DNA from 4 places in the Desulfallas thermosapovorans DSM 6562 genome. Region 1 is predicted to be linked to each of the others. Evidence: riboswitches for the same ligand, from Rfam matches in the RefSeq annotation. Region 1 holds a riboswitch; each other region holds the start of a gene.
What was found. A riboswitch is a leader RNA that binds a small molecule or an ion and turns the genes downstream of it on or off. The one in region 1 is predicted to bind molybdenum cofactor.
Positions count from the first base shown of each region.

Region 1 (3,135 bases):
CGGGCATTGCCGACGGTGACCAAATCTGTGCCTTTGCCCTTACCGAACCTAACGCGGGCTCTGACGCGGGCGCTGTGAAGACAAGGGCTGTGCGGGAAGGGGATAAGTATTTGCTTTCGGGGCAAAAGTGCTTTATCACCAACGGTAGTATTGCCGATGTATTCACTGTTTTCGCCACCGTAGATCCCAAGGCTGGATTAAAAGGTTTAAGCGCGTTTATTGTGGAGAAAAATTACCCTGGTATAATTATTGGCAAAAAGGAACATAAAATGGGCATTAGGGGCTCTGAAACCACGGAGGTTATTTTTGATAATTGTCCTGTTCCGGTGGAAAATTTGATGGGTAAAGAGGGTGACGGGTTTAAAATTGCCATGATGACCCTTGACCGTACCCGTCCCGTTATCGGTGCCCAGGCTGTTGGTATTGCCCAGGGAGCTCTGGATTATGCCGTTAATTACGCCAAAGAGCGGGTTCAATTCGGCAAGCCCATAGCTACTTTCCAGGGGCTGCAATTTATGCTGGCGGATATGGCCACCCGGGTGGAAGCGGCCCGGCAGCTGGTTTATAAAGCTGCTTTCTTAATTGAACATGCTGCGGAGAATAATACTTCGACCACCGATATCAGCCTGTTTTCCTCCATGTGCAAGCTGTTTGCCTCGGATACAGCCATGCAGGTTACGGTTGACGCGCTGCAGGTGCTGGGCGGTTATGGCTATATGAAGGAGTACCCCTTGGAGCGGATGATGCGCGACGCCAAAATCACCCAAATTTATGAAGGTACCAACCAGATTCAGCGGGTGGTTATTGCCAAAAATATGTTAAGCGGTAAGTAACGGCTTTTTTATTAAGTGTTGCTATGACGAGATAAAATTGAAAAATGAAAAGGTGCAGTCAGCTGAATTGACTGGCTTGCACCTTTTTGGTCAGGCGATAGAGGGTCTGTTGTTTATCCTTGAGCGGTACAATTTTTTTAACCGTCCAGCCTGTCAGGGAAGAACAGCGGACTGCCGTATTTATCCACACCGAATTCCTTGATTGTTTCCTGGGTATCTTTATCGATCATAAACTCCACAAAGGCTTTGGCCCCTTCGGCATTAATCCGGTCGAATTTTTCCGGGTTCACCTGCATGACGTGGTAAATGTTTTTCAACGCTTCGTCACCTTCGGAAACAATCTCCAGATCGATGTTTTTTGATTGGGCCAGGAAGGTACCGCGGTCACTGAGTATGTAGGCCTGTTTTTCGTTGGCTACGGTTATGCTGGCACCCATGCCCTGACCGGTTTCCTGATACCATGCTTGTCCTGCAGGGTCAATTCCGGCGTCTTTCCACAGGCTTTTTTCCATTTTATCAGTACCCGAGTCATCGCCCCGGGAAATAAACAATGCGCCATTATCCGCTATCTTTCTGAATGCCTCCAGAATATCGGTGGTACCTTTCACCTGGGCCGGGTCCCCGGGGGGGCCCAGCAGCACGAAATCATTATGCATAACCAGCTGGTAGTTAATGACCGTCTGGTCTTCCACCAGCGGCTTTTCGGCGTCAGGAGCATGTACCAACAGCACATCGGCGTTGCCCATTTTGCCCATTTCCAATGCCTGCCCGGTCCCTACGGGCACTGTTTTAACAGTGTAGCCGGTTTGTTCCTGGAATTGGGGTACCAACACATCCAGCAAACCGCTATCCTGGGTGCTGGTGGTGGTGGCCAGGATAATATTTTTATTATCCGGTTGGGCCGATTGTTGCTCCTGCTGCTGGTTGTCATTTGCATTCTGAGCGCAGCCCACCAGCGCCGTCAACAGCGCCAGCACTAAGATCATCACAATAAGCGGGCTTTTTCTTTGCATTAATTATTCCTCCCTTTTCCTTGTTTATTTTTTTCAATATAACTACTGGGAATAAAACCGCTAAGCTTTATTTTCCCCCCTTCCTTGTCTTATGATCCTGGAAAAAATAAAAAGCCCTGCATTGCCAAGAAGGAGCATGCAGGGTTATAACCTAGCGGTTCTCTTCTTTCCGCAATGGGAGGCGGTCCGGTTTCCCGGTCCACCCTACCGGTCAGGCATCCATAACATAAAGTCTGCAGGATATCCCGACTCGAAGAGTTATATTTTACTCATTTATATAATAATAACGTTGTAAAAATTTATTTGCAATAGGTACATAACCATAGTTTTGTCTGCATGCTGCCATAAAATTCGGACGGGCCGGTCAATATTTTGTTAGAAGGATTTGACTGGATTTAGTTTAATAAATTATGGTAAGCTGCGGGTACTGTTTGACAAAAGGTGATAGGGGTCTTAATTTATGAAGGTTAATAATGGCGGGAAAAAATCAAAGTGGAGATACTGTTTACTGATTACGGTATTTCCGGTCCTCCCATACTTGCCCTCAGCGCTGTACCGCTGTTAAAGAGGCCGGGATTGCAGATATTCACAAACCGGCGGGACAGGTTACCACGGCGGAGAGAAATGCTATAATAGATATATTAAAGGATTGGCGCTTTGTAGTTACCGGCACCAATACCTGGCAGCAGGCACAGGTAACCACCGAAGGAGTAGCTGTCCGGGACGTGGACCAGAAAATATGGCTTCAAAGCTGGTGCCCGGGCTTTTTTTCGCCGGGGAGGTGCTCGATATCGATGGGGACTACGGTGGTTACAACCTGCAGTGGGCCTGGCCCTCAGGTTATGTAGCCGGTGAGAGTGCGGTCACACTATAAAAAAATATCGGGGGGAGAGAATGTATGTCAGGTTGCGGAAGTTGTTCGTCTTGCAGTTTGGATGATAAAGCCCGGGAATATAGAAACAGTGACGGGAAACCGGCAGTAAAATGTACCTTTTGCGGTAAAGAAGTGACCTTTGATAAATTACCGAAACATTGCCGGGTTACCTGTCCGGAGTGTAAAACCGATATAAAAGTTATACCGCTTTTATTGAATTAGCGAAGTCAGGCCAAAACTACCCGTGCTGGGGTAGTTTATTTTTTTGCCGCCGGTGGTAAATATTTTAACTTTGTCTCTTTTATATTTATAAGCCATCTATTGTCTTGCAATGCCGGTATAACTCGTTATTAGATGGAAAAACTGCATTATTTTTACAGGTTTCGACTCATAATTAATCAGAAAACGGCAATAT
Region 1 covers NZ_VNHM01000016.1:54,000-57,134, forward strand. The annotation lists gene LX24_RS12435 (acyl-CoA dehydrogenase family protein) at 1-833, shown strand, start outside; gene LX24_RS12440 (ABC transporter substrate-binding protein) at 971-1,846, opposite strand; molybdenum cofactor riboswitch at 1,993-2,114, opposite strand; partial or broken gene LX24_RS12445 (NAD(P)/FAD-dependent oxidoreductase) at 2,407-2,720, shown strand.

Region 2 (3,135 bases), on a different contig from region 1:
GGAATACCCTGTTTTTCGAGCCTCTCGGAAATAATATCGATTTTACCGGAGGGCGTTTTAAACCTGGGTTCCGTAAAGGGCGGGTCTTCAACGGGCTGGGCCAGGTTTACAAAACCGGTGGCATTGAAATCCTCAGGCCGTACCCCGGTGCCCTCCAACTGGTAGTTCCAGATATCCTCAATAGAGCTAAAGGCCAGCTCGCCAATCCCCAGGCGCCTGGCCAGCCCGCAGATGATCTCCCAGTCCGCCCGCGTATCGAAGCGCGGCTGAACAGCCCGCCGGCGCACGAAGAAATAGGGCCGTAGCCCGTTTTTACAGGCCATGATACTTTCCCGCTCGAGATAGGTGGACAGGGGCAGCACTATATCTGAATACCAGGCGGTGTCCGACCACGTAAAGCTAACGGATACCAGCAGATCCAAATGATCGAATATTTGCCGCAGGCGATCCGGGTCGGGAAAACCCATCAAGGGATCATGGCGGTAGGCGATATAGGCCTTCACCGGGTATGGTTCACCGGTTTCCATGGCCTTGTAAACCAGGTGGGCCAAGCCCGGCCCCGCATCAAAATGCTTGTAAAGCCACCCCACACCGTCCGCACGCTTCTCGGTGGGCTTGGGGAACAGGTCCGCCAGTTTATTCAAACCCTTCCTCCCAACGTCGCCGGGTTTTTTGGTAAACATCAAACCACCCCTGGCACCGATGGAACCCAGGAGGGCATTGATGATATAAGCTGTACGGGAGACATAAAAAGAATCGGTATAGCGGGCGGTCATCCAGCCGGGGTGCCAGATCACGGCCGGCCTGGCGGCGGCAATTTCCTGCACGAAGCGCCGGATTTCACCGGCGGGAACCCCGGTTTCCCCTTCGGCCCATTCCGGGCTGTACGGGCGTACAAATTCTTCCAACTGGCCGAGATCATTTATCCAGCGGGCGGCATATTCAGCATCATAGAGTTTCTTGAATAAGAGCTCGTGAATAACTGCCAGGTTAAGGGCGTAGTCACTTCCGGGTCTAACCAATAGGAACCGGTCAGCCTTCGTCGCCGAAATAGTGGCCCGGATATCAATAACCGTGATCTTGCAGCCCGCGTCCATGGCTGCAGTCAGGTTAGTAACCTCCTGCACGTTGATAGCCTCAAATATATTGCGTGTTTGAAATACCACATGCCTGGCGTTTTTATAATCGTAAACCAGTTCCTCGCGGCCTGCACCGGTGACGGAAATGCAGGCGTGGTGCACATTGCGGGCACAGGAACTGTCGTGATTGGTATAGTTGGGGGAGCCCAAACCGCGCACAAACGCCTGGTGCAAATCTTTAAACGGCCCGCTGCGGTCCGAAAAGGCGACGCTGCGCGCCCCGTGTTTATCCATCACCGCTTTGAGCCTGGCGGCGGTTTCCTCCAAGGCCTCATCCCAACTGACCTGGCGCCATTTACCTTCACCGCGCTTGCCCTCGCGAATCATTGGCCCCTGGATACGTTCATGATCATGAAGCAGTGCAATTCCAGCGGCACCCTTGGGGCATATGGTCCCCTTCATCGCAGGTACGTGAGGATTTCCCTGGAGCAATTGCACATTGTCATTTTTTACCTCGGCCATGATGGGGCAACGCACAGTGCACATACCGCATACGCTGAATACCTGTTGGGTGGTCATATACCGAATTCTCCTTTTAACTTAATGATATGGTTCAAATTTAAAATAATTTTTCGACAAGTTCACAACCTGTTTTACCGGTATTAATGGAAAATAAACGGGCTTTGTCCTGCCAAAAGGAAACAAAGCCCGGTCATACCCAGGGTTTATCATCTCCTTTCCGCAATGGGAGGCAGGCCGGTTTCCCGGCATACCCTGCCGGTTCAAGAACCATAACATGGTTAACAGGTTATTGAACTCGGAGAGCTGTTTTAATTTATTGATTATTCAAACCAGTAGTATTTTATATGATGCTTGATAACGCGTCAAGAAAGTAGCGGACTTGGCAAAAAATAATAATGAAAAAACGCGTTTAAAGTACTATAATAGGTAAAATATTGTTATTCTTAAAACTGGAACGGGGACGTAAAATGCAAACGCAAGAATTGAAACAGGGAATAAACGACTCCATCCCGATAGTGTTGGGCTATTTACCTTTGGGTTTTGCCTTTGGGGTGCTGGCAACTGATGTGGGCATGTCAATTGTCCAGGCCACCATGATGTCGGTGTTGTGCTTTACAGGGGCCGGACAGTATATCGCCATTGGAGTTTTGCAAGCCGGCGGAGCGGTATTCACCATTATCCTGGCCAACGTTTTAGTGAATTTAAGATATTTGCTGTTTTCCACATCACTGGTGCCTTACCTCAAGGGCCATGTCCCAACCGCCACGGGCAGCATTTTATCCTACGGGCTGACCGATGAAACCTATGCCGTGGCCATGAACCGCTACCAGCAGCATGCGCCCACCGCTTCCTACATGGCTGGACTTAACCTTAGTTCACATACTGGCTGGATCGCCAGTACATTGCTGGGCGCCATACTGGGCAGCTATATCGGCGACACGGACCGCCTGGGCCTGGGTTTTACTCTGCCGGCAATGTATATTTGCCTGCTGGTGCTTATGATCAGAAATAAACCGGATGTTATTGTGGCTTTATCCTCCGCCTTTATTTGTTTGTTAATTGGTTATTTAATGCCTGCCACCATGGCAAATATGTTTAATATCATCATAGCAACCATTGCCGCAGCCAGTTTGGGGGTGTTCATCAGTGAGCGGAAATAGTATCTGGATCATGATCATCGGTGTTTCGCTGGTGTCCCTGTTGCCACGTATCCTGCCGGTGGCAATGTTTTCCCGCTATGAGTTCCCTGAACCGGTGAAACGGTGGCTCTCCTTTGTGGCCCCGGCGGTTTTGGGCGCTTTAACGGCGATAAGTGTACTGGCACCGGAGGGCGAAATTAATATCAGTATTCAGAATAAATATATCTGGGCCTTCATACCCACACTGCTGGTGGCCATCAAAACCAGAAGCCTGTTCTACAGCTTGCTGGTGGGCATTGTTACCATGGCTCTGCTGTATAATTTTATGTAATATCCACACCAAAAGCCGGGTGGTGGTACCTTTCGCTCGCCGGGCTAAATTTCCCGGGTTAAAT
Region 2 covers NZ_VNHM01000003.1:23,276-26,410, forward strand. The annotation lists gene LX24_RS03345 (molybdopterin-containing oxidoreductase family protein) at 1-1,658, opposite strand, end outside; molybdenum cofactor riboswitch at 1,798-1,914, opposite strand; gene LX24_RS03350 (AzlC family ABC transporter permease) at 2,069-2,761, shown strand; gene LX24_RS03355 (AzlD domain-containing protein) at 2,748-3,071, shown strand.
Region 2: it holds a riboswitch for molybdenum cofactor, as region 1 does, so the genes downstream of both, LX24_RS03345 (molybdopterin-containing oxidoreductase family protein) here and LX24_RS12440 (ABC transporter substrate-binding protein) in region 1, are expected to answer to the same signal.

Region 3 (3,135 bases), on a different contig from region 1:
TGCCGCAGCCCACCTTGGTACCGGTAAGGTGCAGCTGTCCCCGGATAACATCCACCAGAAGGGCTTCCGGGTCAACAACCAGCGACATGCTGGCACCGTTGATGTTAAGCTTTTTCTTAATCATTAACTTAACCTCCTATTTTAATAGTCTTGCGCTAAACCGGCCAAATACATTGCCGGCGTCGCATTAAATGCTTTTGCCAAAACTGCAGTCGGGGAAACGGCACTGGCTGCAGTTGGAACACAGCCCGCCATAACCCAGAACGGCAATATCCCGGCGCGAGATTTTTTCCCCTGCCAGAACCCGCGGTGCTATTAAATCAAAAATACTGCTTCTATGATACATAACACACCCGGGAAGGCCCATTACCGGTAATTCGCCGATATAAGCCATCATGAACATGGCCCCCGGTAGAGCGGGTGCACCGTAACTGATTATGCGCCCCCCGGCGGCAACCACCCCCGCGGGCGTTACATCATCGGGGTCCACCGACATCCCGCCGGTTACCAGGATCATATCTACCCCCTCTCGGATTAACTCATTAATGGCAGTCACAATCATATCTATACTGTCGGACACCAGAATCTGCCTGGTAACTTCACTGCCCCACTGGGCCAGTTTAGCTGTCACCACGGGACCAAACTTATCCTGGATACGCCCGCTGTACACCTCGCTGCCGGTGGTAACCAGACCAACCCGCATAGCTTTTAACGGCTTTACCTCCACTAAGGGAAAGGAATCCCGGCATATGTGCTCCACGCCGGTGATGATTTTTTCATCAATTACCAGCGGGATAATGCGTGTACCGGCCACCACCCGGTCCTTTTTAACAAGCTGGTTGGAGTGCAAGGTGGCAAACATGACCTGTTCCTGTTCATTAACCAAAGAAAGGGCACTGGAATTAATCTTCAGCAGCCCATCCATGGCGGCCACCAGGCTAACTTTGCCCTCACTGGGCTCCGTTAAATAAACTCCTTCACCGGCGGCCGCCGCGGCCATGCGCTGCGCCGCCTCATTTTCGTGCAGTATCCCTTCGCGCATTTCCCACACATAAAGATGCTCTTTACCAATGTCCAGCAACCTGGGAATATCCTCGGGCTTCACCACATGGCCCTTTTTAAATAACGGCTTTTTAACCTTGCCGGGCACAATTTCGGTAAGGTCATGGCAAAGCACCATCCCCACTGCCTCCTGTACCGGAACCGCTTTCACAGTTTTCTCCCCCTTCGCCAAAACGCAAACAGAATAGGATATATTTCACAAGCTGTCCATGAAATATTCCCCAAACGCAAACAAAAAGACCGGAATGCGGTAAAGATACAGCACCCCGGCCTTTGATAGACCAAAAGTATATTACTGTACTCCTTTCCGCACTGGGAGGCCCGCCGGTTTCCCAGCGAACCCTGCCGGCCAGGCCATCATAGCAATCGCTTTAGACATACCTGGCTCGGAGCAGTTATCATATTGTTGTTGGTTGTTAGTCTGTGTATAGTAATATGCAAGACCCATGCCAAATAAACAATACAACCAGGCTCAGGACACGTTCCCCTATTGCCCGCCATATATTTTCTTGCTCGACAAACAATTCTCAACATGTTTGAATTCCGCATTATACCCGGCCGGCCAATAGATCCATTTTGGCACTATTGTATCGAAACGACACGCCACTTTCTCCTGGCTAACCAAATCGGAACACCCATTTATTACAAATCTTAGACGGATATCGTCACTGTTCAAAACATTACAAAAATATCTTGACAAACTAATCACAAGTGCCTTATTATTACCAGCATAGTTACGTTATGATATGTTTTGTTACGTTGTGTTTCGCAATACCACCTTGAACGCATTCAAAGACTGCGCCCAACAATGCTACAAACAAGTCAATTTGTCAGTTGTTATGTCTTGTTGCGCCTGGAAAAATACTTGTCAACCAACCAATAACATTGCTGTAAAATTACGAAGGGGGTTATGCAATGAAGATGAAGAGACTACTGCTATTACCTTTGGGGATGTTTATCCTTCTACTTGTCCTCACCGGCTGCGGCGACAACGATAGCAGCGAAAAAATCAATCTCACCGTTTCTGCGGCAGCAAGCCTGCAGGATGCAGCCAGGGAAATCGAGCAAGTGTATACCAGGGAAAATCCAAATGTTACCCTCACTTATAACTTCGCATCGTCGGGCGCCCTGCAAAAACAGATTGAGGAAGGAGCTCCGGTGGACCTGTTTATTTCCGCAGGCCAATCCCAAATGGATGCCCTGGAAGAGAAAGGGCTCATTATTGAGGATTCCAGGAGCGATTTACTGGGCAACGAACTGGTCCTCATTGCAGGCAAAGACAGCCCCTTGAGCGGCTTTGATGAGCTCACCGGGGATCAGGTCAACAAAATCAGCATCGGTGCGCCGGAGTCAGTACCCGCCGGCAAGTATGCCCGGGAGGCGCTGACCGGCATGGGCCTGTGGGATGCCATCCAACCCAAGCTGGTGTTGGCCAAAGATGTGCGCCAGGTGCTGACCTATGTGGAAACCGGAAACGTGGATGCCGGGCTGGTTTATCATTCAGATGCACTGATGGGCGATAATATCAAAGTGTTGGCGGCGGCTCCGGCAGATACACATAAACCCATCGTCTACCCCATGGCCATCATCAAGAACACCAAACAGCAAGCGGCAACAGAGGCATTTATGAATTTCCTTGACGGTCCGGAAGCAAGGGAAATATTTGCCCGGTACGGTTTTAAAAACCCCGGAGAATTAAAGGCACCATAATATGTTTGTGCAATTAAATGACTGGTTTCCGGTGTTCCTTTCCATCAGGGTGGCCCTGATTGCCGTCACGGTGGTTTTAATCACCGGCCTGCCCCTGGCCAGACTTCTCTCCCGCCTGGAGTTTCCCGGCAAGGATGTGCTGGAAGCCCTGATTACCTTGCCCATGGTGCTACCCCCCTCGGTCATCGGGTATGGTCTTTTGATGATCATCGGCAAAAACGGCTTGCTGGGGCATACCCTGGCCGGCCTGGGATTAACCCTTATTTTTACCTGGTGGGCGGCGGTGTTGGCCTCCACCGTGGTGGCCTTTCCCCTGATGTACCAGAGCGCCAAGGGAGCTTTTCTAAGCGTGGATGTTAATTA
Region 3 covers NZ_VNHM01000013.1:17,225-20,359, reverse strand. The annotation lists gene LX24_RS11140 (molybdopterin-dependent aldehyde oxidoreductase) at 1-124, opposite strand, end outside; gene LX24_RS11135 (molybdopterin-binding protein) at 188-1,213, opposite strand; molybdenum cofactor riboswitch at 1,347-1,466, opposite strand; gene modA (molybdate ABC transporter substrate-binding protein) at 1,984-2,772, shown strand; gene modB (molybdate ABC transporter permease subunit) at 2,774-3,135, shown strand, end outside.
Region 3: it holds a riboswitch for molybdenum cofactor, as region 1 does, so the genes downstream of both, LX24_RS11135 (molybdopterin-binding protein) here and LX24_RS12440 (ABC transporter substrate-binding protein) in region 1, are expected to answer to the same signal.

Region 4 (3,135 bases), on a different contig from region 1:
ACCCAGGATATACATTGCTTTCAGCTCACCGGAGTTGGCTTTATCGAACATTTCGGGAATCATCAGCCCAATGTCACCGGACAGGGATACGCCCCAGGCCTTCTCGAACTTTTCCCGGGCTGCCGGGTCAATCACCTTCTGGTAGCCTGTAAACACATTGGGCAGCGCCCCCATGTCGCAGGCACCCTGCACGTTGTTTTGACCCCGTATCGGGTTCACCCCGGTGCCCGGGCGTCCCAGGTGGCCGGTGAGCATGGCCAGGTTGGCAATACTCATGACATTGTTTGTCCCGCATACGTGCTCGGTAATACCCAGGGTATAAAAAATCATCGCCTTGTCGGTACCGGCATAGAGACGGGCCACGTCATACAAATCCTGCACCGGTATACCGGTCAAACCGGACACGTATTCCGGGGTATATTTCTCAACGGTTTCCTTCAGCGCCTCAAAATTCTCGGTTCGCTCTTCCACAAAGGCCCGGTCATAAAGCCCTTCTTTAATGATGATGTGCATTAACCCGTTCAGGAAGGGAATATCATTACCGGGCCGGATACGCAGCCAGTAATCAGCTTCCTCCGCCAGTTCTATCCGCCGCGGGTCCACAACAATCAGTTTTGCCCCCCGGCGGGCTGCCTGCCTCATTTTATAACCAATAACCGGGTGTGCTTCGGTGGTATTGGTACCTATCAATAATAACAGTTCAGCCTGCTCAATTTCCGAAATTGAGTTGGTCATTGCGCCGCTGCCGAAAGAAGTGGCCAGACCGGCCACCGTGGGAGCGTGTCAGGTACGGGCACAATGGTCCACGTTATTTGTGCCCATCACCCCCCGGGTAAATTTCTGCACCAGGTAATTCTCTTCATTGGTGCACCTGGCCGAACTGAGGGCGGCAAAGGAATCGGCACCATACCTGTTTTTTATTTCGCTTAGCCTGGCGGCAATCAAATCCAACGCCTCGTCCCAGGAAGCGGGCTCGAAATTACCGTTGCGTTTAATTAAAGGGGTAGTGAGCCGGCGATCGCTATAAATAAAGTCCCAGCCGAACCTTCCTTTAATGCACAGGGCACGGCTGTTTACCGTACCGTCCGGGCTTGATTTAACCCCCACCACGCGACCGTCATGAACACACAGGTCGAAACTGCAGCCCGTACCGCAAAATGGGCAGGTGGTCCTCACCTTTTGCAATTCCCAGTTTCTGGCCTTGCCCTTGATCTGTTTTTCGGCCAGTGCCCCGGTGGGGCATACCGAAACACAGTTGCCGCAGAAAACACAATCCGATTCCACAAAGGGTACATCATAAAATGTGGTGGCCTTGGTATTAAAACCACGGTAGGCAAAGTCCAGGTTATTCTTGCCGGTTATCTCGGCACAGGCCCGGATACACTTGCCGCACAAAATACACTTGTTCAGGTCGCGAACAATAAAGGGGTTGCTTTCCTCAATGGCATAATCATGTTTTTCCCCGTCAAAGGGAGTTGTCTTGACGCCGTATTCATAACAGTATTGAGCCAGCTTGCAGTCCCCCATTTTCTCGCAGGTAAGGCAATCCTGGGGGTGATTGGCGATCAATAATTCCAATATGGTACGCCTGGCCTCAATTACTGCCGGCGAATGGGTTTGCACAACCATACCCGGGGTTACCGTGGTTACACAAGAGGCCGGCAGGTTGCGCATACCTTCGATTTCCACCACGCATAAACGGCACGCGCCAAAGGGACTGAGATCCGGTTCATAGCAAAGCCTGGGAATGTGAATGCCCGTTTGCTCGGCGGCATTTAATACCGTAGTACCTGCCGGGACTTCGATTTGCTGACCGTTTATAGTCAAGTTGACCATTTCCGCCATCCAACCACTCCTTTTCATTAGTCTAATGGCTCCGCAGTCTGTTGCCTTGCCACAGCAACCGGTGAACCTGCCGCCGTTACTGGAACAAAAGTGACCCGGAAACACAAAAAATCTCCAGCCATGGCCGGAGACTTTTTGCGTTAATCTCAAAATTATTTATCAGGCACTAAAACACGGCGCAAAGTATGCACCTAAAAGATTCTCTACCTGATTTAACAAGCCCCTTTCCAACCACGGGAGGCAAACTCGTTTCCGATTTTACCCAACGGCTTAACTGCCATGGCCAATCCGCTTTAGGCAGAAAAACTCGGAGCACATGATTAAGTTTTATATTGTTAGTAGATTTGACGGTCCGGTTAAAAATCCTGCTTTATCAAAAAATTTTGCAAACAAGATACCTGACTCCCATGATAAAGCAAATACAATCAACCATTTTGTGAGATATTTTATTAAATTTATAAAAAACCTATTGCTTTTTTTATTTTCTTTTTTTATTATAGTTATAAAGTATAATTAAATATAATGATTTGTATTAGCAAAACTAATAGTATTAACAAAATAATTCTGCAGTATTTTCGTAATATAGCTGTATAAAACGCCGCACTACTTAAGTCACCAATCTCCGCACAACATAAAATCTATTCTTTCTTTGATTTTGAACTGAATCAAGCAAATATCACCAGTACCATTTGTTAATTTATTTGCTATAATTTATTTGTTATAATTTTAAGGTTTATATTACCATAGTTTGTGAATATTTGCACAATTTTATTGGTAAACATTTAATTTGTTAGCAAACGATGGCACTATCGCGGGAAAGGTAAGGTTACAGGCATTGACGCGACGGCAAGTCATGCTGGTTTTATGTAACCGGTGCATGCAGGTATTTGAAGAATACTACCCCCGTACTACGGGAGGTGTTGAGTTTTTATGGTCCAAGCCCAAGCTTGGGCCCTCCAAACCGGAAAATTCCGGGAGCAATTTTATTAAACGAGGAGGAATGGAAGATGAGTCATGCATGTATGTGCAGCTCTCCCAATGAAGAAGAACTTTACCCGCTGGTTGACCAGGTTATTGAAAAGTACCGGGGCAACCCCAAAGAATTAATCACGGTATTGCACCGGATACAAAAACTATTTGATTACCTGCCCAGACAAGCGCTGGAGAAGGTGTCCGATGGACTGGGCATGTCCCTCAATGAAATTCACGGAGTGGCATCCTTTTATTCCTTTTTCTCCATGGTGCCCAAGGGAAGGCACAGTATTAAAGTTTGCCTGGGCACCGCCTGCT
Region 4 covers NZ_VNHM01000013.1:9,749-12,883, reverse strand. The annotation lists gene fdhF (formate dehydrogenase subunit alpha) at 1-1,845, opposite strand, end outside; molybdenum cofactor riboswitch at 2,050-2,170, opposite strand; gene nuoE (NADH-quinone oxidoreductase subunit NuoE) at 2,853-3,135, shown strand, end outside.
Region 4: it holds a riboswitch for molybdenum cofactor, as region 1 does, so the genes downstream of both, fdhF (formate dehydrogenase subunit alpha) here and LX24_RS12440 (ABC transporter substrate-binding protein) in region 1, are expected to answer to the same signal.